3 regions of the Halomonas sp. 7T genome follow, and region 1 is predicted to be linked to each of the others. Evidence: predicted binding sites of a transcription regulator. Region 1 holds the regulator's gene; each other region holds the start of a gene.
What was found. The regulator sigma-54, encoded in region 1, starts transcription at its own class of promoters, with help from an activator protein. The targets are predictions, from matches to a motif close to TGGCACNNNNNTTGCTNT.

Region 1 (9,745 bases):
GAAGGTGCGTCGTTCTCTAGCGGCGAAGGCGTGCGCGTATACGCCAATAGCCATGGTTTTTTGGGAACCCAAAAAGGCAGCAGCCACTCGCTCTCCTGCATGTTAATCGCCCAAGATGAAAATGGCATGCAGCGAGACTATGACTATACTTCGGCACGCAACCCGAACGAGCTTCGTGACCCTGAGAGTGTCGGCCGCGAAGCAGCTGCTCGCACACTTCGGCGCTTAGGCGCGAAACGTCCGCCAACAGGCACGTTCCCTGTGCTATTTGACCCAACGCTTGCTAGTGGATTGATTGGCCACTTGATGGGCGCATTAGCGGGTGGGTCGCTCTATCGTCAGGCGTCATTTCTATGCGATCGGTTAGGGACACCGTTGTTCCCAAGCTGGTTTAATTTAGAAGAGAAGCCAATGGAGGTGGGCGCTACCGCAAGTTCACCCTTTGATGGAGAGGGCGTTCAGACTAGAGATAATCGCTTTATTGACCAGGGAAATATCGCAAGCTATATGCTCTCGTCTTACAGTGCCCGCCGTTTAGGCATGCAGACTACCGCTAATGCTGGCGGTGCACGTAATATTCGGCTGAAGACCCCAGCCACTAGCCGGGAGGCACTGCTAAAGGAGATGGGGCGTGGGATTTGGGTGACCGAGTTGATGGGCCAGGGTGTTAATGGCGTTACCGGTGACTATTCAAGAGGGGCCGCAGGTTTTTGGATTGAAAATGGGGAGGTGCAGTACCCCATCGAAGAGTTCACTATTGCCGGAAATCTTAACAGCATGTTTGCGGGCTTGGTTGGCGTTGCTGATGATACAGATACCCGAGGCAGCATTCACACCGGCAGCTGGCTAATTGACGCCATGACCATCGCTGGCAGCTAGCGTCAGCAGTTAGCCGCTACTGATCCTCATCAAAGCGCGCATCGAACAGGCGTTGGATAGCCTCCAACGCCTGTTCAGCGTCCTCGCCCTCGGCAATGATCTTTAACTCGGTACCACAAGGGGCTGCTAGCATTAGCAGCGACATGATATTGGCCGCATCTGCCATCTGTTGCTGCTTATAAACGTAAATGCTGGCGGAATACTGCTGCCCACACTGGACTAGCTTAGTCGCCGCTCGCGCGTGTAAGCCGCGCTGATTGGTAAGGGTTAACGTTCGTTCTGGCACCCTGGTTCCTTTTTGCCGAGTGGTGTCGTCTTTGTTGGTGACGTACGCTTTAGACGTTATGGTTGATCATGTTTGATCAATTCTGAAGAGAGTTGCTTCGCTGGTTGCTCGCTAAGCGTGTATTGAAGTCCCAGTTCTCTGTGCCTTAGCTGCACTTCCCCTATGTTTTTTACGAGCCTTTGTGCAAGTTCTTCCACCATATAAACAGAGCGGTGTTGGCCGCCGGTGCAGCCAATGGCGACGGTCATATAGCTTCTCTGACTATTTTGGTAGGCAGGTAGCCACTTCTCTAGCCAGCTATAAATATCGCTACTCATTGCATCGACGATAGGATAGCTGTTGAGAAATGCCACAATCTTTGCATCTCGGCCGGTATATTGTCGTAATGTCGGGTCCCAATAAGGGTTAGGTAAACAGCGAACATCAAAAACAATATCGGCATCTAGGGGGACACCACGCTTATAGCCAAAGGACTCAAACGTAAGGGTGAGGCTATCACTATGCTGATGGGCAACTTGGTCAGTAATGCGGCGGCGTAAATCGTGCACTGACAAGCGAGAAGTGTCGATCATCAGATCAGCAAGGTCACGGATCTCTAACAGCGTTTCTTCTTCTTTATTGATCGCTTCCTCTAGCGTCATATCGCTATCACGAGTTAACGGATGGCGGCGCCGAGTGGCGGAGTAGCGTTCTAGTAAAACTCTGGCATCAGTCGTCAGGTAAATGACCTGGAAGCGAATATCCCGCTGCTTGAGCTCTTCAAGCAAAGATGGCAGTTGCTCAAGGGCAGTGGGCAAGTTACGGGCATCGATACTCACCGCTAAATGTGTACGCCCACCCTGAGCGCGCAGCTCGTCAACGAGAGAGCCAAGCAGCATGGCGGGTAAGTTGTCGATGGCGTAATAGCCTAGATCTTCTAGCGCTTGTAAGGCGATAGATTTACCGGATCCGGAACGGCCGCTAATGATCACCAGTTGCATAGATTTTCTCTTGGGCTGCCAAAAATAAGTGGGGCTTCAACAAAAAAGTCAGCAGCTAGCGTCGAAGTAGATGCTTAATGCGCGGTTTTTTCACGAATTTTAGAGGTGATAAGCTCAAGAAGCTCACGCTGGCTTTCGCTTTTGCGCAATTGCTGGCGCGTATCGGCCTCATTCATGATGGTGGCAACTTGCCCAAGCAACGCTAGGTGAGTGTCGTCGGCCTCTTCTGGTACTAATAAAACGAAGACCAAATCGACTGGATCTCCGTCGATAGCATCAAAATCGACCGGTTCAGCAAGTTTTAAAAAGCCAGCGATAGGCGCGGTGCAGTGCGGGCTTCGCGCATGGGGGATGGCAACACCGTTGCCTATCCCCGTGCTTCCCAGGCGCTCGCGACCGATTAAACGGCTAAAAACTTCCTGGCTATCAAGGCTAGGGGTATTTTGAGCAATAAAGGTGCTGAAAAATTCCAGCACCCTTTTTTTGCTGCCCCCGGGCACGTCGTAAAGAATGCGCTCCGGGGGAAGTATGGTTTCCAACGTCATTGAATTAACGCACGCCAGCGCCTTGGGCGCGAGCTTGTGCTTTTTCCTTGTGTTTAACGAGTTGACGGTCGATTTTGTCTGCTAAAGCGTCAATAGCAGCATACATATCATTGTCTAGCGCCTCGGCATGCAGGTCAGCCCCTGCTGCATGCAGCGTGCAGGCAGCTTGTTGGCGCTCTTTTTCAACAGATAAGGTCACTTGTACTGTCGTAATGTTGTCGTAATGTCGCTCAACGCGCGCTAGTTTTTCGTTGACGTAGTCACGCAAGGCGTCAGTCAGTTCTACATGATGACCAGTGATGTTTACTTGCATTGACGTGCTCCTTATCCATGGGACTGTACTTCGATTGTAACCCTTTTTGCGCTATTGCAAAGCCCTATAGCGGTGTTTCCTTGTTCGCTAACGTAAACGGCGCCGTTCACTGGAGGAGGGAATGCCCATTGACTCTCGATATTTAGCGACTGTGCGCCGCGCAACACTGATACCACCTGTTTCCAAAAGCGCTACCAAACGGCTGTCGGAGAGCGGCTTGCCGGGCGGCTCCTCTTGAACCAACTTCTTAATCCGTGCGCGGATGGCGGTGCTGGAGTGGCTATCGCCACCTTCCTGGCCGCTCACCTGGCTGGAGAAGAAATATTTAAGTTCAAATACGCCGCGAGGCGTATGAATATACTTTTGGGTGGTCACCCTGGAAATCGTGGATTCATGCATTTCCACGGCCTCGGCGATATCCGCTAGGATTAACGGCTTCATTGCCTCTTCGCCATGCTCTAAAAAGCCAATCTGGCGCGTGATAATTTCACGGCCCACCCGCAGCAGCGTGTCATTACGGCTGGAAAGGCTTTTAATCAGCCAGCGGGCTTCCTGCAGGTGCTCTTTAAGAAACTGGTTGTCTTGGCTTTTATCTGCACGCTTGATGAGGCTGGCGTAGTCTGGCTGAATGCGCAGCTTTGGCAATGCTTCCGGATTAAGTTCTAAGTGCCACCCTTCGTTGTCATGCCGTACGACTAAGTCTGGGGTTATGTAGCTATCGTCGCTATCGCCATAGGCACTGCCGGGACGCGGGTCAAGGCTACGAATAAGGCGAATAACGTCATCAAGCTGTTCATTGTCTAGACTCAACCGCCGCTTAAGCAGTCGTAGATCGTCTTTGCCTAACGCTTCAAGAAACTGGCGCACCAACCGTTTAGCGGGCACTAGAAACGGGGTTTCCTCTGGGAGTGTGGCGAGTTGAAGCATGAGGCACTCGCGTAAATCCCGTGCAAAAACTCCCGTGGGTTCGAATTGCTGCAAGCGCAACAGGGTATTTTCGACTTCACGCTGGCTTAGGCTATCGAGGCCCTGCGCTTTCAAGCCCTCACGGATATCGTTAAGCGGCTGGGTGAGGTAGCCGTTGGCATCTAGAGCGTCGATTAAGCTTTCGGCAATGGCGTGCTCTCGAGGCGAGAAGTCGGTCATAGCCAACTGCCAAAGGAGGTGGCCATGAAGGCTTTGGCCCGCTGCTTGACGCTCAAAGTCAGGCCCTTCGCTGGCACCGCCTACGCTGCCCATATCTTGGTAGGTATCTGACCAGTCACTATCAACAGACAGTTCGTTGGGGATGCTTTCGGCCCATTCTGTTTCTGGTGTTTCGGTGACTGCCTGCTCGCCAAATTCATCCTCTTGTTCCAACATGGGATTAGCATCGAGCGCTTGCTGAATTTCTTGCCGCAGATCGAGTGTGGAGAGCTGAAGCAGCGCAATTGCCTGCTGCAGCTGAGGTGTCATGGTGAGCTGTGTGCCGATACGCAGTTGAAGAGAAGCTTTCATGACCATCTGAGAACCACTCGTTAATCAGAAAGCTCCACCCTAGTGCGAGTTATCCTCTGGCGCAAGTGCAATAAGCATGCCATGAAAAGTAATTAGTCGGTAGACGCTTGTTTATAGGCGGAAATCAGCCCCAAGGTAAACATCGCGTACCTTCTGATTGTCGAGAATGGATTGCGGGTCGCCGCTGGCAATGATTTGGCCATCGCCGACGATATAGGCAATATCGCAGATATCAAGCGTATCCCGAACGTTATGGTCGGTGATGAGTACACCGATATGGCGCTGTTTGAGCGCACGTATAATCGTTTTGATATCACCAACGGAAATAGGGTCTACCCCTGCGAACGGCTCATCTAGCAGAATAAATGCAGGCTCTGTGGCCAGTGATCGGGCAATTTCAACGCGCCGACGTTCGCCACCGGATAGGCTCATGCCTAAATTGTCGCGGATATGAGTAATATGAAAATCCTCAAGCAACGACTCTAGGCGCTGTTCTCGCGTATCGCGATCGAGCTCCTTTCGAGTTTCAAGGATCGCCATGATGTTATCGGCAACGGAAAGCTTACGAAAAATAGAGGCTTCCTGGGGTAAATAGCCAATGCCTGCAATGGCCCTTTCATGCATGGGCGCACGAGTGAGGTCTAAATCATCGATACCCACGTTGCCAGCATCGGACTTTACCAGACCGACGATCATGTAAAACGACGTGGTTTTACCCGCACCGTTTGGGCCTAGCAGTCCTACAACGCTGCCTTGGGTAATTTCTAAGTTAATATCCTTAACTACGCGGCGGCGCTTGTAGCTTTTCGCCAAATGATGCGCGTAGAGCGTTTTTACCGGAGCAGCGTCGCTGGTTGCCATGGAGCTGGGGGTTGTCACAAATGAACTCCCTATTGCGAGGGCTGTAGGGTCATGCGTATGCGCTGAGACTCGCTTCCATCAACATCAGAGCGCGCCTGAACGACTTCTCGGTCGATGAAGTACTCTAGGCGTCCCCCTTGGAAACGGTCGCCTCGCTGAGTGAGCTCTGCTTGATCGATGAGCTCAACCCGGCGTTCAGCGACATGATAGATAATGCGGCGTGCCCAGCCTTCCATGGGTGTCTCTTCATCTTCAAGCTGATTACGCAGGTAAGCGCGCTCGCCTGTCGCGGTAGCTCGAGCGAGCTCGCCAGCATCATTACGCTGAATCTCGACGCGTTCTCCGCGAAGCTGCATTTCGCCCTGGCGGATGTTGACATTGCCGCTATAGACCGCCGTACCTGCGCGCTGGTCAAGATCTAAACGGTCAGCTTCAACTTCAACAGGGGCTTGTGTTGTTTGGGCAGCCGCCGAGAGCGGCACCGCTAAGGCTAAAAGCGCGATGCGGATTAAAGCGTTCATAGCGACTCCTAAGGCGCTTGAGTGGCGGGCGGATGGGTGCCCCGCACATTATCAGTTAATCGAACCTGGCTCGTGTCAAGCCACATATCCATACGTAAGGCACTGATTTGCTGCGGTGGCTGCTGAAGCAGTACCGGTGCCTCGCTCCATGCATGGCGAGTCATGCCGTTATAGTGTAATGACTCTGTATCCAGCTGCCAGCCTTCATCGGGTGCCAGCAGCCTTGCCGAACCCGTTAACGTGAGTGCGTGTGTGTCCGTATTGAGCGTGCCAGCGTTGGCGGTGGCTAGCCATTCCCTCTGTTCACTATCAAATATTGTCGCTCTGGGCGAGGTGGCTTGCGTTATGGCTTGCTGGGGCGTGTGAACTAGATAGGGCGTTATCAGCGATTGTTGAATCGCCCCGGTTTCGCCAAATAGGGTGATTTCAGCGTTTTCTAGCACATGCCCCGGCTCTTCGGCTTGAGCCTCAGGGTCTGGTGTGATGTCTTGTGGGCCGCGGGGGTCTATCCACACCAGCAGGGTACCCAGAGCTACCACCATCCCGGTCAGCCAGACGCGCTTTTTAACCCGTAGCGCCATTACGAATGCCTGTGCAAATAGGTGTCCATCACGGCATCCCAGTGGCCTTGGGACATCAGCAGCGTATCGCAGATCTCACGCACTGCGCCGTGTCCACCTAAGCGGTCGGTAATCCAATCCGCGTGGGTGTGCATGTAGTCAGGCGCATTGGGAACGGTAATGCCCACCCCAGAGCGCTTAATAGGTGCTAAATCTGGCAGATCGTCGCCGCAGTAGGCAACTTGCTCTAACGTGATATCCAGGCGCTGGCAGAGTGCTTTCAGCGTGACAAGTTTGTCTTCGCACCCTTGGTAGACATGCGTGATACCTAGCGACGCCGCGCGCTGGCTGACCATGGAAGAGTCTCGGCCGGTAATCAGCGCTACATGAATGCCTACGCGTTTTAATAGCTTTAGGCCGTGGCCGTCCTGGGTGTGAAACGCTTTAATTTCAATGCCGTCCGCTTGGAAGTAAAGGCGTCCATCCGTCAATATGCCATCGACATCTAGGGCCAGTAGACGAACACGACGAATGCGGTCAAGTAGAGCATCAGGTAGGGCCATAGAGCCTCCTTCAAGTGTTGAATGGCGATTAAATTACGCCGCTGGATAAAAGGTCATGCATATGTAGGGCGCCAATCGGCCGCTGCTGATCATCGACCACGGCGAGTGCGGTGATGCGGCTTTCCTCCATAATTCGGACTGCTTCTGCCGCCAGTATGTCTGGCCCAATGCGCTTGCCGGGCCGTGTCATGACCTCATCGACACAGATCTTTCGCAGGTCATGAAACTGATCGAGCGTGCGGCGTAGGTCGCCGTCTGTAAATACGCCGACTAAACGCCCTTCGCTATCGACAACGCAGGTGAAGCCTAAGCCTTGCCGAGTGATTTCCAGCAGGGCATCTCGTAACGGACTGCCCAGCGCCACTTGAGGCAGGCGAGCGCCATCATGCATAACGTCTCTTACGCGCAGTAGCAAGCGTTTGCCTAAGCTACCGCCCGGATGAGAGAGCGCGAAGTCTTCAGCGGTGAAACCGCGAGCTTCTAAAAGCGCGACGGCCAGCGCATCCCCGAGGGCGAGTGCTGCAGTGGTTGAGCTGGTAGGCGCCAGGTCAAGCGGGCAGGCTTCCCGTTCAACGCCACTGTCGAGGTGAGCATCGGCATGTTTGGCAAGCGTCGAACCGGGGCGGCCGGTCATACTCACCAGGGGAATGCCGAGCCTTTTAAGCAGTGGAAGAAGCGCAGTGACTTCAGCCGTTTCGCCAGAGTTGGAGAGGGCTAGTACCACATCGGTACGAGTGATCATACCAAGGTCGCCATGGCTAGCTTCGCCAGGGTGAACAAAAAAAGCAGGCGTGCCAGTGCTAGCAAGGGTGGCCGCTAGCTTGCCAGCAATATGACCAGATTTTCCCATACCGGTGACCACGACTCGGCCTTGGCAGGCAAGTATTAATTGACAGGCATGGTCGAAGCCCTCGTCAAGCTTTGCCTGAAGGCCCCCAATGGCGGCTTGCTCAATTTGCAGGGTGCGCAGTGCACTTTCACGCAGCTGGCTGGGGGTCGAGGGGGGCTTGCGCATGGTGCTGATCGTCTCTTTAACGTTTAGACATGAGTAAGCAAGAATAACATCTCGTTGCGCTTTAGAGGTAAAGCGCTTCATCGCTAAGTTGCTTAAAATAGTGAGATAGCCAAGTGCACAACATTGGGTTGCCGACAACCTGTGCGGCGGTTACTGCACGCTGTCACTAAAGATAGTGTTAGGATACGATGTTCGATAACATTTAGAAAACACTGTTTCTTTAACATTAAGTTTTCACTATGCAGTGCGCGGTGCTCTTATACTAATCCGCTATGATGCGGCGGCTTTGAAGGTTAATCAGCCTATGACAGATGTTCCCTTCATAGAAATTGAAGATTTGTACTTCTCCCGAGGAGAGCACGATATTTTCCGGGGGGTCAATATGACGATTCTGCGGGGAAAGGTGACGGCCATTATGGGGCCCAGCGGCACGGGTAAAACGACGCTGCTTAAGCTGATTGGCGGCCAGCTGACCCCTGACCGTGGGCGAGTGTTGATTGATGGTCAAGACGTTCATCGTCTGTCGCGGAAAGCCCTGTTTGCGCTGCGTAAGCGTATGGGGATGCTGTTTCAGAGTGGCGCGCTCTTTTCTGACCTTGATGTGTTTGAAAATGTGGCATTTCCCCTGCGGGTTCATACTGACTTACCCGATGCGATGATTCGTGACTTGGTGCTGCTCAAGCTGCAGGCCGTGGGGCTTCGCGGGGCGCGTCAGCTTTCGCCTGCAGAGCTTTCGGGGGGGATGGCGCGGCGTGTGGCTCTAGCCCGCGCGGTGGCGCTCGACCCTGAGTTGATCCTCTATGATGAGCCGTTTGTAGGGCAAGATCCGATCTCCATGGGCGTATTGGTGCAGCTGATCAAACGACTGAATCAGGCATTGTCGCTCACATCAGTGGTGGTCTCTCACGATATAAAAGAGACGCTAAGTATTGCTGATTATCTCTATTTGATTGCCGATGGGCAGGTGGTGGCACATGGTACGCCACAGACACTGGATACCAACCAGGATCCGCGCGTTAGCCAGTTTATCCATGGCGAGCCAGATGGGCCTGTGCCATTCCATTATCCCGCTGAGAGTTTCTATCGCGATATTCTCGGACAAGCTTCGGTTACAAGGGCAGGGTAAATGCAGTCAAAACTCAAGCAAAGCACCGCTTATATTACTCGCTTAGGTCGCAAAGGGTGTGATGCGATGGAGGCGCTGGGTCGTGCGGGCATTTTTCTAGCGCAGTCTGCTGTGGGCATTCCGTCTCGTGAGGGGTGGAGCCTTTGGTTAAAACAAGTGCACTTTGTCGGTGTGCTATCGCTGGCCATTGTGCTGGTGTCGGGCCTGTTTATCGGTATGGTTCTGGCGCTGCAGGGCTATACCATTTTGGTTGATTTTGGCGCTGAGCAGGCACTGGGCCAGATGGTCGCGCTCTCGTTATTACGCGAATTGGCGCCTGTGGTGGCGGCACTGCTGTTTGCCGGGCGTGCAGGGTCGGCATTGACCGCTGAAATAGGCCTCATGAAGGCGACTGAGCAGCTGACCAGTATGGAAATGATCGGCGTCGACCCGTTGCGCCGGGTAGTGGCTCCGCGGCTCTGGGCTGGCTTTGTGGCGCTGCCTATTCTCACCGTGGGTTTCAGCGTAGTGGGAATATGGGGGGGCTATTTAGTCGGGGTGGAGTGGCTGGGCGTTTTTGAGGGCTCGTACTGGGGCAATATGCAGGCCAGCGTGTCATT
Region 2 (9,745 bases), 970 kb from region 1:
TAGCAACTGAGAGACATCCATTAACACCTGATCGCTTAGCGCAAACGTGGTGCTTACCCACTCCCCGACCAGCTCCGCACGGGTCGCACTGCGATCCCGGGAAGCGTTGACCTCTTGACGGTATTGATCACTTAATACCCACGTAAAAAGCACCAGCAACCCCACCATAGCAGCGTTATACAGTACGATGCTGCCCCAGCGCTGACGGCGATATACAGGAGACGTCTTGGAAAGCAAAGAGGGTGGCGTTGGCAAACGGCTCTGCGGCATGGTGCCCTTAAATCCTTATATTTATGTTTTAACGTCAACAAACGCCATGTTTCGTACCAAGACGGTGGCGTATGCTATGGCGTTATAGTGTCAGTGTTATCGACAATTAGATTGGATATAAAATTGATTTACAACGTCATCGCGTTATTAGCGCACTATTTTTGTTTGGTAGCCCCCGACATTTAAGGATGGAACCACCACATGCCCACCCTAGGTCAAATGAGCGACTACGAAATACGTTTGGTACGCATCTTTAAAACGGTCGTCGAGTGCGGGGGCTTCACCGCCGCAGAAACCGCGTTAGGCATTAGCCGTTCAGCAATTAGCCAGCACATGAACGACTTGGAAGGGCGCTTAGGATTTTCACTCTGCCAACGCGGGCGCGGTGGCTTTAGCTTAACCGAAGAGGGCAAAGAAATTTATCAAGCAGGCCTGACGCTGCTCACGGCGCTGGAGACCTTTAAAAGCGACGTCAATGCGCTGCATCATAGCATCAAAGGCGAGCTAAATATCGGCATTACCGATAACTTGGTGACGCTGCCCGACATGCACGTTACCCATGCACTGGCTGAGCTGACGGCCCCCCATCACAGCGTCTCGGTCAATATTCACATGGAGCCTTCCGATGCGGTCATCCGGGGGGTAATGGATGGCCACTTACAGGTGGGCGTCGTCCCTGCGGTCAACCTACCGACCAGTTTGGAAACGCGCCTACTTTACGATGAGCCCTCCTATCTTTACTGCGCGGTTGGCCATCCCCTTTTTGACCAGGCCGACACGTCAATCAGCGATGCACAGCTTGCAACACTCCCCGCGATTACCCCGCGCTACCCACTCCCAAGCGCAGCGCGAAAAGCGCATGAGATGCTCACTCCTCAGGCATCAGCCTCTGACCGTGAAGGGGCTGCTTTTTTGATTCTTACCGGGCGTTTTATTGGCTTTCTGCCAGAGCACGTTGCTGCCCAGTGGGTGGCCGCTGGGAAGATGCGCGCGCTCCGCGCAGCCACTCAGTATTACCGTACCCCCTTTGTGTTAATCACCCGTTGTGATCGCCGCCCCAACCGGGTGGTCGATGCCTTTTTAAGCTTTCTCAAACATCCTGGCGAACACTCTTTATGAGTCAAAACACTAACGCCCGACCAGCGGCCGAGCGTTATGTTTATAAGTGGGCGCTAACCCGCATCGCCACTGCTTAGCAATTACCTAGCAACTACTTAACTGCTTCACTCCCGAGCGGCTCTGGCCCCACCTGAGGTGAGCTAGCCAATGCCTGGCTCGCTACATAGTACACAATGGCCCCTAATGCCGAACCTGTGAACCAACCGTAGTCATAAAACCAATTCATGGTGCCGGTTAGCAGCGACAGCAGCGTTAGCGCGACGGGCACACCAAACGCGATAAACCCTGCCATATTCACCGCTGGGTACGCATGGTTATCCATATAAAGACTAGGTACATCCAAGCGCTGCTTTTTAATCAAAAAGTAGTCCACCGCCATAATGCCCGCAATCGGCCCAAGCAGACTGGAGTAGCCCAGCAACCAGTTGGAGTACATCTGCTCTAAGGATACGCCTTGCGCAATGATTCCCGCTTTTTGCAGTAAGTCATATCCCATAAGCACCACACCAACCGCCCCGGTCATCAGCACACCGCGCGTCTGATTAATAAATTTAGGCGCTATGTTCTGAAAGTCATTCGTCGGTGACACAATATTCGAGGCCGTATTCGTGGAAATGGTGGCGATGATGATAAATAGCATGGCTAACACCACCCAGAAGGGACTGTCGATATAGCCGATCAGGCGCACGGGGTCAGCAACGGTTTGACCCACTAGCGTCTCGGAAGCTGCGGTGAGCACAACACCCAAAGAGGCAAAAAAGAACATTGTCAGCGGCAAGCCCATCACCTGGCCAACAATTTGATCTTTCTGGCTTTTCGCAAACCGGCTGAAGTCGGGAATATTCAGCGACAACGTAGCCCAGAAGCCCACCATGGCGGTTAAGCCCGCAAAGAAGTAACCATAAACCGACGCGCCTTCAGGGCGCGATGGCGGCTGAGCCAGCAGCTCTGTCATCGACATATGCGGCCATGCCCACACCATAAGCCCAATACCAACGGCCAACAGCAACGGCGCGGCAAGCGTTTCCAGCCATTTGATCGACTCAGCGCCACGAATTACCACATACAGATTCATCGCCCCAAAGACAAAAAAGCCGATGACTTCACCAACGCCACCCAAGGCCGCCCAGGCAGGAATCAATGCGGAGAGCAGCAGGTGGATCGCTAAGCCACCAAACATGGTTTGGATACCAAACCAGCCGCAGCCTACCAATGCCCGTACGAGACACGGCACGTTAGAGCCTAAAATACCAAACGATGAGCGGAGGACGACGGGAAAGGGAATACCAAATTTGGTGCCAGGAAAGGCGTTTAAGGTGAGCGGAATCAGCACGATGATATTGGCCAAGAGAATGGCAAATAGCGCCTCCCCTACGCTTAAGCCAAAATAGGCGGTGAGTACACCCCCCAGCGTATAGGTCGGTACACAGATCGACATCCCTACCCATAGCGCGCCAATGTTCCATTTACTCCAGGTACGCTCACTCGCTTTTGTGGGGGCAATATCCTCATTAAAGCGCGGGCTATCACGAACATCGTTTGCGACATCAAGTTCAATTAGCCCCTCTCTATCCACCATTTGGGAGGTTCGCTCAGTCATAGTGTTCTCCTCAGCAGTGCTGTTGCCCGTTGTATTCACGGTATCGCTATATGTGCAGCAATAAGCGTGCCTAAACCAGCCACTAAGCTATTAACTTATTGATCAAGAAGCTGACTTATCTGACAGACATACAGACACTGTTAGCGTGATTGTTATTATTCGCCTTATGGTTTTACAAACCACTAATTAGCGTAGTTCCTTGATAAAAATTCGCACCAAAACAATGCTTCAAAATCTCAAAAAAAATGCAAAAAACTTACCAATACATTGTTTTATATAATTAAAATAAAAACACCATTACAGTGCAGGCAGTCACCAATTTAGTAAAAAAAGCCATAAAAATTATAAAATATTTAACAAATCAAAGAGTTAAGGTAATTTCAAAAAAATCTTGAAATAGCACACCATAAAGGTCTATGTTCAAAAAGCTGTCGAATATGACAACTTTTATAAAACAACAACAATCGCTTCCACCTTATGCTTTACAAAAAGCAAAGGAGAGCACCACTGCACGCCACGCAGCCATCGTTTGAGAGGAGTTAATCCACAACTCCTCACATGACCGGAAACGAACCGACATGCGACCGCATGCGGTTGGCGCGTATGAGAAGAGAGGGCTGTAAGATGCAAAAAATGAAGATTGGCTTAATTCAGATGGGCCTTAAAACCACCACTGATTTAGAACCTGCCGCCATTCGCGACGCCATGAACGAAGCGCATTTGCCATTGGTTGAGCAGGCCGCCGAGCAAGGCGTGCAGGTGCTCTGTTTTCAAGAAGTGTTTAACCAACCCTATTTCTGCCCTAGCCAAGATGCAAAGTGGTACGCCGCCGCCGAGCGGGTGCCGGAAGGCCCCACCTGCCAAATGATGCAGAAGATGGCGGCCAAGCACCGCATGGTCATCATCGTGCCCATCTATGAAGAGACCGAGACCGGCGTTTACTACAACACCGCTGCGGTGTTTGATGCCGATGGCAGCTACCTCGGTAAATACCATAAAACCCACATTCCTCAAGTGGCGGGCTTTTGGGAAAAATTCTTCTTTAAGCCGGGCAAATCCAACTGGCCTGTGTTTGATACTGCCTACGGCAAAATCGGCGTCTACATCTGCTACGACCGTCACTTCCCCGAGGGCTGGCGAGCGCTGGCACTCAACGGTGCTGAAGTGATTTTCAACCCTTCCGCCACCGTGGCCGGTCTTTCCCAATACCTATGGGAGCTTGAACAGCCCGCCTCCGCCGCCGCCAACGGCTGCTTTATCGCCGCGATCAACCGCGTGGGTACTGAAGCGCCTTGGAACATCGGCGACTTCTACGGCTCCAGCTACATCGTTAACCCCCGCGGCAAAATCGAGGCCCAGGCCAGCGAAACCGAAGACGAGCTGCTGGTGCACGAGATCGACTTAGACATGGTGCGGGAAGTACGCAACAACTGGCAGTTCTTCCGCGACCGTCGCCCCGAGACCTACACCCGTCTCACCGACGGCGAATAAGCCCTCTCAGTCAACGTTACGCAGGAGCAAACCATGAGCCTATTGATCAAAGGCGGCACCGTCGTCACCCACGCTGATACCTACCGCGCCGATGTGCTGTGTGTTGACGGCAAAATCCACGCCATTGGCACCGACCTAGACATCCCTGAAGGCTGCGAAATTGTCGATGCCAGCGACCAGCTGGTCATGCCCGGCGGCATTGACCCCCACACCCATATGCAGATGCCGTTTATGGGCGCCGTCGCCAGCGAGGATTTCTACACCGGCACCGCCGCCGCGATGGCGGGCGGCACCACCACTATTATTGATTTTGTGATTCCAAGCCCCGGCCAGTCGCTGCTGGAAGCGTTTGAAACCTGGCAAGGCTGGGCAGAAAAAGCGGCCACCGATTTCGCTTTCCACGTAGCCATCACCTGGTGGGACGAGAGCGTTAAAGAGGAGATGGGTACGCTAGTGCGCGAACACGGCGTCAACAGCTTTAAGCACTTTATGGCCTACAAAGGCGCGATTATGGCCACCGATGACATTCTGGTGGAGAGCTTTTCGCGCTGCCTGGAACTGGGGGCCGTGCCCACCGTTCACGCGGAAAATGGCGAGCTGGTCTACCACATGCAGCAGAAGTTATTGGCCCAGGGCATTACCGGCCCGGAAGCCCACCCGCTTTCTCGCCCGCCCCAAGTGGAAGGCGAAGCCGCCAGCCGGGCCATTCGCATTGCCAGCACCTTAGGCGCGCCGGTCTACTTGGTGCACGTTTCTACTAAAGACGCCGTAGATGAAATCGCCTACGCCCGCCAACAGGGCCACCCGGTGTTTGGCGAATGCTTAGCGGGCCACTTGGTGATCGACGACAGCGTTTATCAGCACCCCGACTGGGCAACCGCCGCCGCTCACGTGATGAGCCCGCCCTTCCGCCCTAAAGGCCATCAAGAAGCGCTCTGGCACGGCCTGCAATCTGGCAACTTGCAAACCACCGCCACCGACCACTGCTGCTTCTGCGAAGAGCAAAAAGCCGCCGGTAAAGATGATTTCACCAAGATTCCTAACGGAACCGCAGGTGTTGAAGACCGTCTCGCCGTGCTCTGGGATGAAGGCGTGAACACCGGCAAGCTCTCGCCCCAGGAGTTTGTCGCTGTGACCTCCACCAATACCGCCAAAATTTTTAATCTCTACCCGCGCAAAGGCGCGATTCAAGTCGGCTCCGATGCGGATATTGTGGTCTGGGACCCGAACGGTACGCGGACGATTTCTGCCAAAACCCACCACCAGAACGTCGACTTCAATATCTTTGAGGGCAAAACGGTGCGCGGCATCGCCCGCCACACCATCAGCCAAGGCAAGTGGACATGGCGCGACGGCGAGCTACATGCCGAGCGCGGTGCAGGCCGCTATTTAGAGCGCCCCGCCTACCCCGGCGTATTTGAACTGCTCGCCAAACGCGCTGAGCTAAACGCGCCCGTCGCGGTAACACGCTAACTCGCCCTCACTAAAGTACAGAGCAATGGAGAAACGACCGTGACCCATTCACTTGATCATTTACCCAGCGCAAAAGAGGTCGGCACCTACGACCCAGCGGCGCTGAACGATAACTTTAGCGACCTGCATCCACCGCTGACACCGCGCCAAGCCATCATCGAAAGCCAGCGCTGCCTCTACTGCTATGATGCGCCCTGCATCGAGGCATGCCCGTCGGAAATCGACATTCCCAGTTTTATCCGCCAGATCAGCGAAAGCAACATCAACGGCGCGGCTGAAACCATTCTGGAAGCCAACATTCTGGGCGGCAGCTGTGCCCGCGTGTGCCCCACCGAAATCCTCTGCGAACGCAGCTGTGTGCGTAACCATGATGCCGAGTGTCAGCCGGTGCTCATCGGTTTATTACAGCGCCACGCCACCGACAACATGCAGTTTGAGGGCCACCCGTTCAAGCGCGCCGCCACCACTGGTCGCCATATTGCGGTTGTCGGTGCTGGGCCAGCGGGGCTCTCCTGCGCTCATCGCCTCGCCATGCTGGGCCACCAAGTGACAATATTTGAAGCCGAGCAAAAGCCCGGTGGCCTCAACGAATACGGCATTGCCCGCTACAAAATGACCGACGACTTCGCCCGTAAGGAAGTCGAGTTTTTGCTCGAAATCGGTGGCATCGACATCCAGTACGGCCAGCGTCTGGGCGATAACCTGACCCTCGACACCCTGCACCAGCAGTATGACAGCGTTTTCCTAGGCCTGGGTCTTGGTGCCAGCCGAGCGTTAGGGCTCACCGGGGAAGACGCCCCTGGCCTGATGCCGGCGGTGGACTACATCAAAGCCCTGCGCCAGGCCGATGACTTGGGCACTCTTGCGGTCGCTAAGCGCTGCATCGTGATTGGCGCAGGTAACACCGCGATTGATATGGCCACTCAAATGGCCCGTTTAGGCGCCAGCGAAGTAACGCTGGTTTACCGACGCGGTGTCGAAGCCATGTCCGCCACCGATCACGAACAAGAGATCGCCAAAGCCAACGGCGTGCGCATGGTCACCTGGGCACAGCCCGATGAGATTCTGCTGGACGCCCAAGGCCGCGTCGCCGGCATGCGTTTTGCCAACACCTCTGAGCAAGCCGGGCGCTTAGCACCCACGGGTGAGACGTTTGAGATTGCTGCGGATGCGATCTTCAAGGCCATTGGCCAGGGCTTTGACGCGGCTAGCCTGCATGATGCCACGGCGGCAGAACTCGCCCGCGACGGCGAACGCATTCACGTTAATGAGATGTTCCAAACCTCCATGCCCAACGTTTACGCCGGGGGCGACTGCGTTCAACCCGGCCAAGACCTCACCGTACAGGCCGTGCAGCACGGCAAACTGGCGGCCCACGCCATTCATCAAGCGCTTACCGCCAAGCAGGAGGCCGCATGAGCACCTTACCGTTTTCCCCACCCGGCAAGAAAAACAGCGGCGACAGCGTGGTTAATGGCGTCGATCTTTCGGTAAATTTTGCCGGCATCAAAGCCCCCAACCCGTTCTGGCTGGCCTCGGCCCCGCCAACGGATAAAGCCTATAACGTGGTGCGCGCCTATGAAGCGGGCTGGGGCGGCGTGGTATGGAAAACCCTTGGCGAAGAGCCACCGGCCGTCAATGTGTCATCACGCTACTCCGCCCACTACGGCAAGAACCGTGAAGTCATCGGTTTTAACAATATCGAGCTGATTACCGACCGCTCACTGGAGATCAATCTTAAAGAGATCACCCAGGTGAAGAAGGATTGGCCAGATCGCGCGCTGATCGTCTCCATCATGGTGCCCTGCAACGAGGAAGCCTGGGCGTATATCTTGCCGCTGGTGGAAGCTACCGGTGCGGATGGCATCGAGCTCAACCTAGGCTGCCCCCACGGCATGCCGGAGCGCGGCATGGGCGCGGCGGTGGGCCAAAACCCGGACCTGATCGAAAAAGTCACCTACTGGTGTAAAAAGCACTACTCCAAACCGGTGATTGTGAAACTCACCCCCAATATCACCGATATTCGTGTGGGTGCACAGGCGGCGCTGCGGGGAGGCGCGGATGCAGTCTCGCTGATCAACACCATCAACTCCATCACCAGCATTGACCTGGATAATATGGTCGCTATGCCTACCGTGGGTCACCAGAGCACCCACGGCGGCTACTGCGGCAGCGCCGTTAAGCCCATTGCGATGAATATGGTAGCGGAAATCGCCCGCGACCCAGCCACCGCAACGCTGCCTATTTCCGGCATCGGCGGCATTTCCACCTGGCGCGATGCGGCGGAGTTTATCTCCCTCGGTTCAGGCAGCGTGCAGGTGTGCACGGCGGCCATGCTCAACGGCTTTAGGATTGTAGAGGAGATGAAGGACGGCCTCTCCCGCTGGATGGCGGAGAAAGGCTACGATTCCATCGAAGCGTTCTCCCGCAAGGCGGTACCCCAAACCACCGACTGGAAACACCTGGATATCAACTTCAAGACTATTGCCCACATCGACCAGGATCTGTGCATTGAGTGCGGCCGCTGCTATATCGCCTGCGAGGATACCTCCCACCAGTCGATTGCCAAACTCACCGAGCAGGACGGCGCACGCCGTTACGAGGTAATCGAAGACGAGTGTGTTGGCTGCAACTTATGCCAAATCACCTGCCCAGTGGAAAACTGCATCACCATGGTGCCTCAAGAGACCGGCAAACCGTTCCTAGCCTGGGACAACGACCCACGCAACCCCTTCCGCGTGGCCTCGTAAACCCTTCACCACCCTCCACTATTCGATAATGACACCGCCCTCTTCAAAGAGGGCGGCTGTCATTATGCATTCAGCTAGTGTCACTCATGATCGGCAAATACTGCCTTAATCCTCATGAATCTTGATCTGATAAAGCACGCAGTAAATCACCGGCAGCACGATAAGGGTGAGCAGCGTGGCCACCCCGAGCCCACCAATCAGCGCGACGGCCATGCTGGCAAAGAAGGCATCACTAATCAGTGGAATCAGCCCCAGCATGGTGGTTAGCGCAGCCATGGAGACAGGGCGAACACGGCTAATGGCAGCGCGCACCACGGCATGATAACGGTCTTTGTGCTGCGGCAGCTGCACATTGATCTCCTCTACCAAAACGATGGCATTCTTAATCACCATCCCGATTAAGCTCAACGTACCCAGCAGCGCCATAAACGAGAAAGGCATCCCCGTTATCAGGAGCGCAGCCACAACACCGACAATGGTTAGCGGCACCAAAAACCAGATCGCCAGCGGCTGACGGAAGTTGTTAAACAGCACCACCGTGATAATAAACATCATCACCAAGCCAAGCGGCAGCGACGAAAACAGGCCGCTCTGCGCCTCACCGGCGGTCTCAAATTCACCGCCCCACTCAAGCCGGTAACCGGCCGGTAGCTCAAGCCCCTCTACCTGCGGCCGAACCTGAGCCAATACGCTCGCCGCTGTCACACCGCTGAGCGGATCAGGCTCGCCATATACCGCCAGCATGCGTTCACGGTCGCGGCGCATTATCAGCGGGTCAGCAACCAGGGTCGTTACATCGCGCATCACTTGATCCGCCGTAATGTAACGCCCCTGTTCAGCGCTCCATACGTTTAGCGACCCCAAGTTGTCGATATCATTACGCTGCTCCGGTATCGCTCTGGCAACAATCGGAATCAGGTCGCTGCCGTCACGATAGATCCCCACTTGGCTACCACTGGTGCTCAGCGCCAGTGTTGCTGCCAAATTCTCACGCGTAACGCCCAGGCGACGTGCGGTGTCTTCGGCAAAAATTGGCACCACG
Region 3 (9,745 bases), 1.8 Mb from region 1:
GATTCAGGCGTGCGCCCAGCGGGCGTGATGGCGTAATCACGCAGTGTACTTGGTAGCGCTGCTCTATTTCCGTTAAGCGGTTATCCGTACGGGTGTGGGTGACAATAATAGGCACTCGATGATCTGCACGGCCGGACTGCCGAATGGAGTAGAGGTGACGCGGCAAGCGTGCACCCGTTACAAGCGCATCAACAATAAAGCAGACCCTACCCATGAAATTGGCTTCCTATGTTATGAAACCCGCCAAGTTTGTAATTTATTGTAGTTCTTGGTTTCTTTAAGTAGCAAGAGAAAGTTGTTTAACGCAAATAGCGGTTGCCGGATTTTTGTGCACCAAAATAATGCAAATGGTGTGTTGGTTGTTTATTTTTGGTGCGTTTTGCTGCATTGCCTGCCGTGTAGGCTTACCCTGGTAGGTGTGATGCCACATGAGGATGCATGTGGGTGTGATTTTTAAATTAATTAATACAATGAGTTGCTTAATTTTGATGCCATATTGGTGCAAGGTTGGCATGCTCTGTGCTTTATATTTCGCAAACAGCTGTTCAGCGGCTAATGGGTCGTCGATAGATGCCCTGCTGGGTGCTGCCACAACAGCCGGTTTGGAATAATTGCTGGGCGCTTTGTACTCCCTATCTAAACAAGCGTTGAGCAAAGAAGAATGACAAACATGGCACGTGCCCTTAGCGTGTTGGATGTTTTGTCGGATAACATTTTTATCGATTGCTTTCTGTTTTACGCTTTAAGCCACGCTCATTCCGGAGGACACTATGTCAGCCAAGACTCTCGCGCTAATTGAAGAACATGATGTTAAGTGGGTAGACCTGCGTTTCACCGACACCCGCGGTAAAGAGCAGCACGTGACGGTTCCTGCTCGGGACGTGGACGAGGAGTTTTTTGAAAACGGCCAAATGTTTGATGGATCTTCCATCAACGGTTGGAAGGGCATCAACGAATCCGACATGATTCTGCGTCCGGAAGACGGTACAGCCTTCCTCGACCCCTTCACCGAAGACGCTACCCTGATCCTGCGTTGTGACATCATCGAGCCTGCGACGATGCAGGGTTATGATCGCGACCCGCGCTCTATCGCTAAGCGTGCAGAAGCCTACCTGCAGTCGACCGGCCTGGGCGATACCGCTTTCTTCGGCCCTGAGCCAGAGTTCTTCATTTTTGATGAAGTGCACTGGAAGTCTGATATCCAGGGCTCTATGTACAAAATCACCTCTGATGAGGGCGCTTGGGCCACTGATAACGTGGTTGAAGGCGGCAACTTGGGTCACCGCCCGCGCTTGAAAGGCGGCTACTTCCCGGTTCCCCCGGTGGATAGCTTCCATGACATTCGTGGCGCGATGTGTAACACCCTGGAAGCGATTGGCCAGACCGTCGAAGTTCACCACCACGAAGTGGCGAACGCCGGTCAGAACGAAATCGGCGTTAAGTTCAACACGCTGGTGAAGAAAGCTGACGAAGTGCAGGAAATGAAGTACGTGATCCACAACGTGGCGCACGCTTACGGCAAAACCGCTACCTTCATGCCGAAGCCGCTGGTGGGCGATAACGGTTCCGGTATGCATATCCACCAGTCCTTCTGGAAAGATGGTCAGAACCAGTTTGCTGGCGACGAGTATGCAGGCCTGTCTGAAATGGCACTGTTCTACATCGGCGGCATCATCAAGCACGCCCGTGCGCTGAACGCCTTCACCAACGCCTCAACTAACTCGTACAAGCGTCTGGTGCCAGGTTTTGAAGCGCCGGTTATGCTGGCCTACAGTGCCCGCAACCGTTCTGCTTCTATCCGTATTCCTTACACTGCTAGCCCGAAAGGCAAGCGTGTAGAGACTCGCTTCCCTGATCCGACCGCCAACCCCTACCTGGCGTTCGCAGCGATGCTGATGGCGGGTATCGACGGTATCAAGAACAAGATCCACCCTGGCGATGCGATGGATAAGAACCTGTACGACCTGCCGCCAGAAGAGGGCAAGTCAGTGCCGACCGTTGCAAACAGCCTGGATCAAGCGCTGGAAGCACTCGATGTTGACCGCGCGTTCCTAACCGAAGGTGGCGTGTTCACCGACGAAATGATCGACGCCTACATCGAGCTGAAGATGGAAGACGTTGAGCGTATCCGCATGACGACTCACCCCATTGAGTTCGACATGTACTACTCTTGCTAAGAACGATTCTTGCTAAGAACGATCTGTAAGGACGGTGCTAACATCACCCTCGCGGTGTGATTAGCCTGAAAACCCCGCTTCGGCGGGGTTTTTTTATGAGTGCAAACAACGTATGGGACGTTAATCAATGGCGATTGGACGACGTTTTTACGCAAAAGGTGTGTTATTCACAGGTGGTTTACTGGCGTTATGCCTGTGGGTAAGCGCTGTGCAGTCACAAACGGTTTACCGGGTGTTAGATGAGCAGGGTAGGGTCACGTTTACCGATAACCCGGAGCGCGGCGGCGAAGCGTTGACGCTCGCCCCGCTGCCTAGCGTTTCCACATCTCCCCGTACTGCTACCCCTCCTACCCCGCGTCGCCAGGCTAGCCCTGGGCAACCCTTTATGCCTTACGACCGCTTTACGATTAGCGCACCCCTTCGCGGGGCTGCTATTCGCGATGGCATGACCGCTGTTGAGCTGCATGTGTCGCCTCCGCTTCGGGAGGATCACCAGGTTCAGCTACTCGTGAACGGTGAGCTAAGCCAGACAGCGCTGCATAGCGATGCCTTTTGGCTAACGGGGCTGCCGCGCGGCCAACATCGGCTGCAGGCGGAGTTATTAGATAGCAGCGGTCGAGTGCAACATCGCACTGACCCAGTGAGTATTACCGTCGCTGATGAGTAGCGTTGCACTATAATGGTGCATTTGGCTGGTAAAGACGCCGCTTTAATGCGCTAGAACGTCTCGCCATGTTGGCAAACAGTGCCCTTATGCCGTGCAACTCGGCGCTTGCCGATAATTGGCGTGCTTTTTGCAGCGCTTCCTGCACGGCGGGCAGCGTGCCTTTTTAGTGGCATCATTTACGATGACTGAAGCGCCTGTTCAGCACACTGTGTCAGCTTACTGTCTCAGTTTATTACGTCAGCTTACTTATTCAGGGTATGCCATGTATCAACGTTTGCTAGAACATCTCACAACGGCAGTGCTGTTGCTGGATGGCGATTTGCGCGTTCGCTGGATGAATCCTGCTGCTGAAGCGTTGCTGGCGGTAAGCCTCAGCCGTGTACAGAACATCAGTTTGGATACTCTGCTAGGCAGTGGCGATAGCATTGATGACGTACTCGCCAAAGCCCGGGATGCGTTTCACCCCTTCACCCAACGTGAGGCGCGTATTACCCCGCTCAATAGTGAGCCGTTAACCGTTGACTATACGGTCACGCCGCTGTCAGAAAATGAGCTGCTGTTGGAGGTAGAGCCCCGCGACCGCCTAATGCAAATTTCCCGGGAAGAAGCGCTGACCACTCGGCAGGAAACCATCAAAATTTTAGCCCGTGGCCTGGCCCATGAGGTCAAAAATCCCTTGGGAGGGATTCGCGGTGCTGCACAGCTGCTGGAACGCGACCTAGACGACCCGGCGCTGCGCGAGTTCACGCATATCATTGTCGAAGAGGTGGATCGCCTGCGTGACTTGGTCGACTCTATGCTTGGCCCAAACCGTATTGTTAAACATGAACCGGTCAACATTCACAAAGTGCTGGAGCGGGTGCGGGCGCTGCTCATCGCTGAGCACCCACACGTCACGATAAGCCGTGACTATGACCCCAGCCTGCCCGACCTTTCCGGCGATGAGGCGCAGATGATTCAGGCGGTGCTGAACGTCGCCCGCAACGCGGTTCAGGCCATGAGCGATGCAGGCACCCCCACGCCAGAGCTCATCCTGCGAACCCGCGCCAAGCGCCAATTTACCCTAGGGGCCGAACGCCATCGGTTAGTGAGTGAGGTTGGCGTGATTGATAACGGCCCCGGTATTCCTGATGCACTACGCGAAACGCTTTTTTACCCCATGGTGTCCGGCCGCGCGGAAGGCAGCGGCTTAGGGCTCTCCATTGCCCAGTCCATTTTGCATCAACACCAAGGATTGATTGAGTGCGACTCACGCCCTGGCCACACCGAATTTCGTTTATTGATTCCATTAGTTATTAACTTTACCGGAGAAGCGTCATGACTGAGGCGACACGTACCGATGTTGCACGGGTGGTCATTGTCGACGATGACCGCGCCATTCGCTGGGTGCTTGAGCGCGCGCTGGCGCAGCCAGACCTGCAGGTAGAGTGTATTGAGCGAGCCGATACGGCGCTGGCTCGCTTGCTAGAAAGCCCCCCGGATGTGCTGGTGACCGATATTCGCATGCCGGGGATCGATGGGTTGGACCTGATGTCGCGGGTGCGTGATGCGCATCCGGATTTACCCGTTATTGTGATGACCGCCCACTCAGACTTGGATAGTGCGGTGGCGTCTTATCAGGGTGGGGCGTTTGAATATTTGCCTAAGCCGTTTGATGTCGACGAGGCGCTGGCACTGGTGCGCCGCGCGGTGGCCCATGCCCGAGAGCGTCAGCGCCCGGTCACGGTTCCAGAAGGCTTAAGCGCTGAAATCATCGGCGAAGCGCCCGCTATGCAGGAAGTGTTTCGCGCCATCGGCCGCCTATCGCATTCGCACATTACGGTGTTAATTAACGGGGAGTCGGGCACGGGCAAGGAGCGCGTTGCCCAGGCGTTGCACCAGCACAGCCCCCGGGCGGGTAAGCCGTTTATCGCGCTGAACATGGCGGCAATTCCGCGTGACTTAATTGAGTCTGAGCTGTTTGGCCATGAAAAAGGTGCTTTCACGGGTGCTGCCCAGCAGCGTCAGGGACGCTTTGAGCAGGCCAACGGCGGTACGCTGTTTTTGGATGAAATCGGTGACATGCCCGCTGAAACGCAAACACGGCTGCTGCGCGTGCTGGCCGATGGTGAGTTCTATCGCGTGGGGGGGCATACGCCGGTCAAAGTGGATGTGCGTATTATTGCCGCCACGCACCAAAACCTTGAATCGCTCGTTGACGATGGGCGCTTTCGGGAGGATTTGTTTCACCGCTTAAATGTTATCCGCGTTCACTTACCTTGCCTCGCGGAGCGTCGAGAAGATATCCCACGACTCACGCGCCACTTCTTAGCTGAGGCGGCAAAAGAGCTGTCAACGGATATCAAAGTGCTCACCGCAGAAGCGGAGGCTCATCTTACCCGGTTGCCTTGGCCGGGCAACGTGCGGCAGTTAGAAAATATTTGCCGCTGGTTAACGGTGATGGCCTCAGGGCGTGAGATTCTCATCGAAGATCTGCCGCCGGAGCTACGCACGTTAAACGCGACAGAAAACAGTATTCACGGCGACTGGCGCTCCGCCTTTCGGGAGTGGGCCGACCACGCCTTGGCGGAAGGGCATACCCATTTATTGGAAGAAGCCGTACCTGATTTTGAACGCATTTTAATAGAAACGGCGCTTAAACATACTGGGGGCCGAAAAGGGGAGGCGGCAGAGCTGCTGGGCTGGGGGCGTAATACGCTAACACGGAAACTTAAAACGTTATTGCCTGCATTGGCCGACGAGGGGTAAAGCACCCGGTTAAGTTAAACGTTTAAGCGTCTTCGCATGACATATATCACGCTGGTTACGTATAAGATGGTTTAACGTTAGCATAGCGATCTCAATAATAAATCGTATATACACGTTCTGTGTATACATCAGAGTGCTCACTGCTATGTCTTCGCGTTTAGAACGCCGCCGTCAAGTCAGTTCCACACAATTGGCCAACACCGCTTGGCTCTCAAATACTGTGAGTGCGCTGCGCGATACGCTGACGGCACGTCATCACAGCCGCGATTTTATCTATGCCTATGGTCATTATCTGCGCAGCCGGGTAATGGCCATGGGATTTATCTTTTTACTGCTCTCACCGTTATGGCTATTGATTGATGCGATGATGCTACCCGAGCCACTGCACCGCTATACCTTGGTGGGGCGTGTGGTGATGATGCTGGGGTTTGCGCTGGTAGTGTGGTGGGCGTGGCGCAGTGAAGAGCAGATACACCGGATACGGTTTAGTACCGGTACGCTGATTGCGTTACCCGCGCTGTTTTATGCATTGGTGCTAAGTTTGGTCCCACCCGGTGATAGCCAAGCGCTGATCGGCTATAGCTTTATACCCTTTCTTTTGGTCGCATCGCTGAGTATTTTTCCGTTTACGTTGGTAGAGTCACTTCTGGCGGGCGTGCTACTCCAAGGTTTATTAACATACTCTCAGCAAGTAGCAGGCACGTGGCTAACGCCGGTCGGCTTAGAGGAACAGTGGCTATTAGCGGCACTGCTAGTTGTTGCTCTGACGGCAAATCATTTTCAGCTCAGCCTGCTGCTCAGGCTTTATCGGCAAGCGACCCACGATGCACTCACGGGGCTGTTGAACCGCGGCGCGTTGGAGCGCCGCTTTGAAGAGCTTGAGCGCGAAGCTGCGCGCACGGACAAAGTGATCCCGTATGGGCTGCTCATGATGGATATCGATCACTTTAAGCAAGTGAACGATACCCACGGCCACTCAGTTGGTGACAAAGTGCTGCGTGAATTTGCTCGGGTAATCGCATTGCAAGTGCGCACAGGCGATATGGTGGCACGCTTTGGTGGGGAAGAGTTTGTGGTCGTGATGATGGGAGCAGATATCATCAACGCTGCGCGCATTGCTGAGCGTATTCGTCACGCCGTTGAAAGCGCCATGCTGTTTGACCACGATGGTTACCCAGTGCCCGTCACTACCAGTGTTGGAGTAGCCTGCCCCCAGGCGGGGGAGACCAGCGAAGACGTTCTCAAGCGCGCAGATGGATACCTTTATCGCGCCAAGGCCAAGGGGCGTAATTGCGTGGTCAGTAACAGCGAATAACCCATCCTACCTAGCGTTGATTGGCGAGGCGTCGGGTTATTTAGCGCTATCATTCAAGATAAAAACGGCATCAGCCAGGGTGGGGTCAGGCGGCTCGCAGCCATTAAGCTCCCAAGGGAGCAGGCTCAATGTGCGTTCTACGCCCATCCCTTGAAGCTGATGAGCTACGCCTTCGTTATACATAACATGGCCCAGGCCCATTAAGCCCACCGCTAAATACCCTTGCTGTGCTTCTTCGGCCAATCCATGTGCCATGGCAACGTCCCAGCTTAGTTGCGCATTCATAAAGCGCGTTAGCTGGTCAGCGTCGTCTGACGCCATGGGATGTTGATCAAATACCGCTTGTAGCCTCTGTTGGTAGGATGCGGGAGCATCTTGTGGGGCGGGAATATGGTGGCGCTGGTCAGCGGGAATGTTATCAAAACCCTCGGATGATAAGCGCTGGCGCAATGCCGGGGTAATGTTTAAAGCAATGAGCGGGATCTGCTGTAACCGCGCAAAGTGAAAAATAGGCAGATAAAGCGCAGGGTCAAAGCCCCACGTCTCTTGCCATTGCGTCTGCTCTAACAGCTCATCTTCACTCAGCGCGCCTGCTACCCAACTATCTAATACCGGCTGCGCATGGCGTGGCAGCATCTCCAGCCCGATAATCATCTCATTACGCAGCGCATAAAGCCCCGCCAGTGTACTTAGCTGCCAGCGGTGATGGTCAATGGCGTCATGCCGCTCGCCCAATAGCACGACCTGCTGTTGAGCAGCCTGCACAAGAAGCTCGCTAGTGGGCACCGCTTGGCGAGCTTGCCACCACTCCCCTGGGCTGGGGCAACTGGCATTCACGCTCAGCGGCATTAAGCTAAGCGCTGCTAGCGAGGCGGCTATCCATTGTGAACGCATAGGGGCGCCTACTTTTCAGTCGCTTTGAGCCGGTTGATCTCGGCCAGCAGGGCTTCGGCTTCTTCGGTTAAGGTGGCGTTAGCTCGCATGTCACCATTACGAGAGGCTTCCATAGCCGCCTGCAGCTTGCGTTCATACTCTTGCTGTAGCTTCTTTTTGGGGTCGCGCTTAAATAATCCGAACATGAGCACTCTCCTGATTGGCGTATACTATTTGTATAGGTTTGTGGGGTGTATGTCGAATATTTGTTGAGATACCGCCCAGAAGATTGCCTAGCGTGATCGGTTAAAGGCCGCGCATTGGTCTAAAAAGCGCTCAAAATCAGCAAGAATAGTGTCCAGATTGTCGTGTAAACGGTGGTCGTCATCGACCAAGCGTAACGATAGCCGCTGCAGGCGGGCGCGTTCAATCACCGGGTCGGGCGGAACCACATCATCTCGCCACCCATGAATAATATGCGTAACGGCTGCTTGAATAGTGGGCGATGTTTCGGGGTAGTCGGGTAAGCCCAGCGCAGGAGCCAGTAAAAAACAGCCAAGCACCGGCTGTTGCGCACTTACAGACGCGCTTAACCAGCCTCCAATACTTGAACCTGCCAAGACACAGCGTGCTGGTGTGTCGCGCCGGGATGACATGGTGGCCAGCAGGTGCTGTAAACGCTGTTTTGGTTCCGGCATTCCTCGGTAGTCCATCACCACCGGTTCACAATCCTCTAGCTGTTCAGCAATGCCGTTTAGCGCCTGGATCTTTAACGCGCCTGGGCCGCTTTCTAAACCGTGGGAGAGGTAGACGGTCATCATAATGGTTAGCGACTCGCTGAGCGTTGGAGGGCTTCGCCGCCCTGTTCAATATCTTGCCCAATGCCGCGAACTGTATTGCAGCCACTGATTACAAGCAGCATCGCCAGTACGAGCATGCCAAAGAAAAGTGTACGTTTCATAGCAAATTCCTTAAACAAAATGGCCCGTCACGGGCAATGAGGGTCAATGAGTAAAATAAGCTCAGTTGGCGTGTGATGCCATCGGTTTAGTAGGACACATCGCAGGTGTTTAACGAGATTTTTTGTCCCATGTGTCAGTTGTACACATGATAAAAGCGATCTTTGAATTGATCTGCTCAAAAGTATGGCATCCTTTTTGTTATTTAAGTTTTTGTTTTTTAGTGTCTTTATGTTTATTGGTAGGTGGTGGCCTACAGCTTGCAGGTACTAAATGTACCCTGAAGAAAAGCTGTCATCTCACGCCAACAGCGAAAGGATTATCGCTAACGGAGTAGCCTCTAGCGGCAAAACGTCAGTAAGGATGCAGAACGACTGGCTGTGACAGAAAACAGTGCGAGTAAGCTGACCGGCAAAACAGGAAGGCATGAGGCCCAGCAGTTGAAATGGACTTACGAGGACACTCAGCTTGCTCGTTACTACCAACGCATGGAGGCGCTGGTCATCAAGGCCATGGAGTGGCAGCGATGCAAAACGACCATCTCATTTAATTGAGGTGGTTTTTTTGCGTGTTTTAAATTTTTTAACATATTGATAATTAATGTTTTTTAGCAATGCCCGTGCGCAGCACTCGGCTTTTGTAAAGATGGTGCAGGGTTTTTGGTCTATTCTTGCGGGATGAGCAATTATCTGCGGTTACAAAACGTCAATGCAGCTGCCGCACATCTTCAGGGACAAGCGTTATGGCCATGGTACTGATGTTATGTATGTTTGTGCTGTTTCTAGTGTTCTCAGGGCTTGGGATTTACATGATGTTTAAAACATCATTCTTGGCGACTGTTGATGATCTGGAAGACATACCCCCTGATCGGTGACCCTGCCTTGCTATCACACCAACGCCCGCAACTGCGGGCGTTGGTGTTTCAATAGGCAGCATTTACCCAACATAATAGGGCTATTCAAACCTTTACCTGCTAAGCGTAAAAATCTCCCACCTATCGCTATGC

Region 2: a site for sigma-54 is predicted at 3,044-3,061, ahead of LOS15_RS16560 (NCS1 family nucleobase:cation symporter-1). Genes of this name have one in related genera too.
Region 3: a site for sigma-54 is predicted at 2,961-2,978, ahead of glnL (nitrogen regulation protein NR(II)). Genes of this name have one in related genera too.

The regions. Positions count from the first base shown of each region.
Region 1 is NZ_CP087112.1:878,201-887,945, forward strand. Features, by position in the region: gene pmbA (metalloprotease PmbA) at 1-879, shown strand, start outside; gene LOS15_RS03970 (HPr family phosphocarrier protein) at 896-1,165, opposite strand; gene rapZ (RNase adapter RapZ) at 1,222-2,145, opposite strand; gene ptsN (PTS IIA-like nitrogen regulatory protein PtsN) at 2,220-2,690, opposite strand; gene hpf (ribosome hibernation-promoting factor, HPF/YfiA family) at 2,695-3,003, opposite strand; gene LOS15_RS03990 (RNA polymerase factor sigma-54) at 3,091-4,506, opposite strand; gene lptB (LPS export ABC transporter ATP-binding protein) at 4,612-5,361, opposite strand; gene lptA (lipopolysaccharide transport periplasmic protein LptA) at 5,391-5,882, opposite strand; gene lptC (LPS export ABC transporter periplasmic protein LptC) at 5,891-6,463, opposite strand; gene LOS15_RS04010 (KdsC family phosphatase) at 6,463-7,005, opposite strand; gene LOS15_RS04015 (KpsF/GutQ family sugar-phosphate isomerase) at 7,034-8,020, opposite strand; gene LOS15_RS04020 (ATP-binding cassette domain-containing protein) at 8,325-9,146, shown strand; gene mlaE (lipid asymmetry maintenance ABC transporter permease subunit MlaE) at 9,147-9,745, shown strand, end outside.
Region 2 is NZ_CP087112.1:3,541,809-3,551,553, reverse strand. Features, by position in the region: gene LOS15_RS16570 (EAL domain-containing protein) at 1-168, opposite strand, end outside; gene LOS15_RS16565 (LysR family transcriptional regulator) at 472-1,389, shown strand; gene LOS15_RS16560 (NCS1 family nucleobase:cation symporter-1) at 1,481-2,989, opposite strand; gene LOS15_RS16555 (nitrilase-related carbon-nitrogen hydrolase) at 3,614-4,480, shown strand; gene hydA (dihydropyrimidinase) at 4,514-5,953, shown strand; gene LOS15_RS16545 (NAD(P)-dependent oxidoreductase) at 5,993-7,372, shown strand; gene preA (NAD-dependent dihydropyrimidine dehydrogenase subunit PreA) at 7,369-8,703, shown strand; gene LOS15_RS16535 (efflux RND transporter permease subunit) at 8,809-9,745, opposite strand, start outside.
Region 3 is NZ_CP087112.1:2,737,839-2,747,583, reverse strand. Features, by position in the region: gene LOS15_RS12820 (hypothetical protein) at 1-214, opposite strand, end outside; gene glnA (glutamate--ammonia ligase) at 771-2,177, shown strand; gene LOS15_RS12810 (DUF4124 domain-containing protein) at 2,305-2,844, shown strand; gene glnL (nitrogen regulation protein NR(II)) at 3,107-4,165, shown strand; gene ntrC (nitrogen regulation protein NR(I)) at 4,162-5,592, shown strand; gene LOS15_RS12795 (GGDEF domain-containing protein) at 5,738-6,907, shown strand; gene LOS15_RS12790 (ChaN family lipoprotein) at 6,944-7,801, opposite strand; gene LOS15_RS12785 (DUF6435 family protein) at 7,810-7,986, opposite strand; gene LOS15_RS12780 (YqiA/YcfP family alpha/beta fold hydrolase) at 8,074-8,601, opposite strand; gene LOS15_RS12775 (entericidin A/B family lipoprotein) at 8,607-8,741, opposite strand.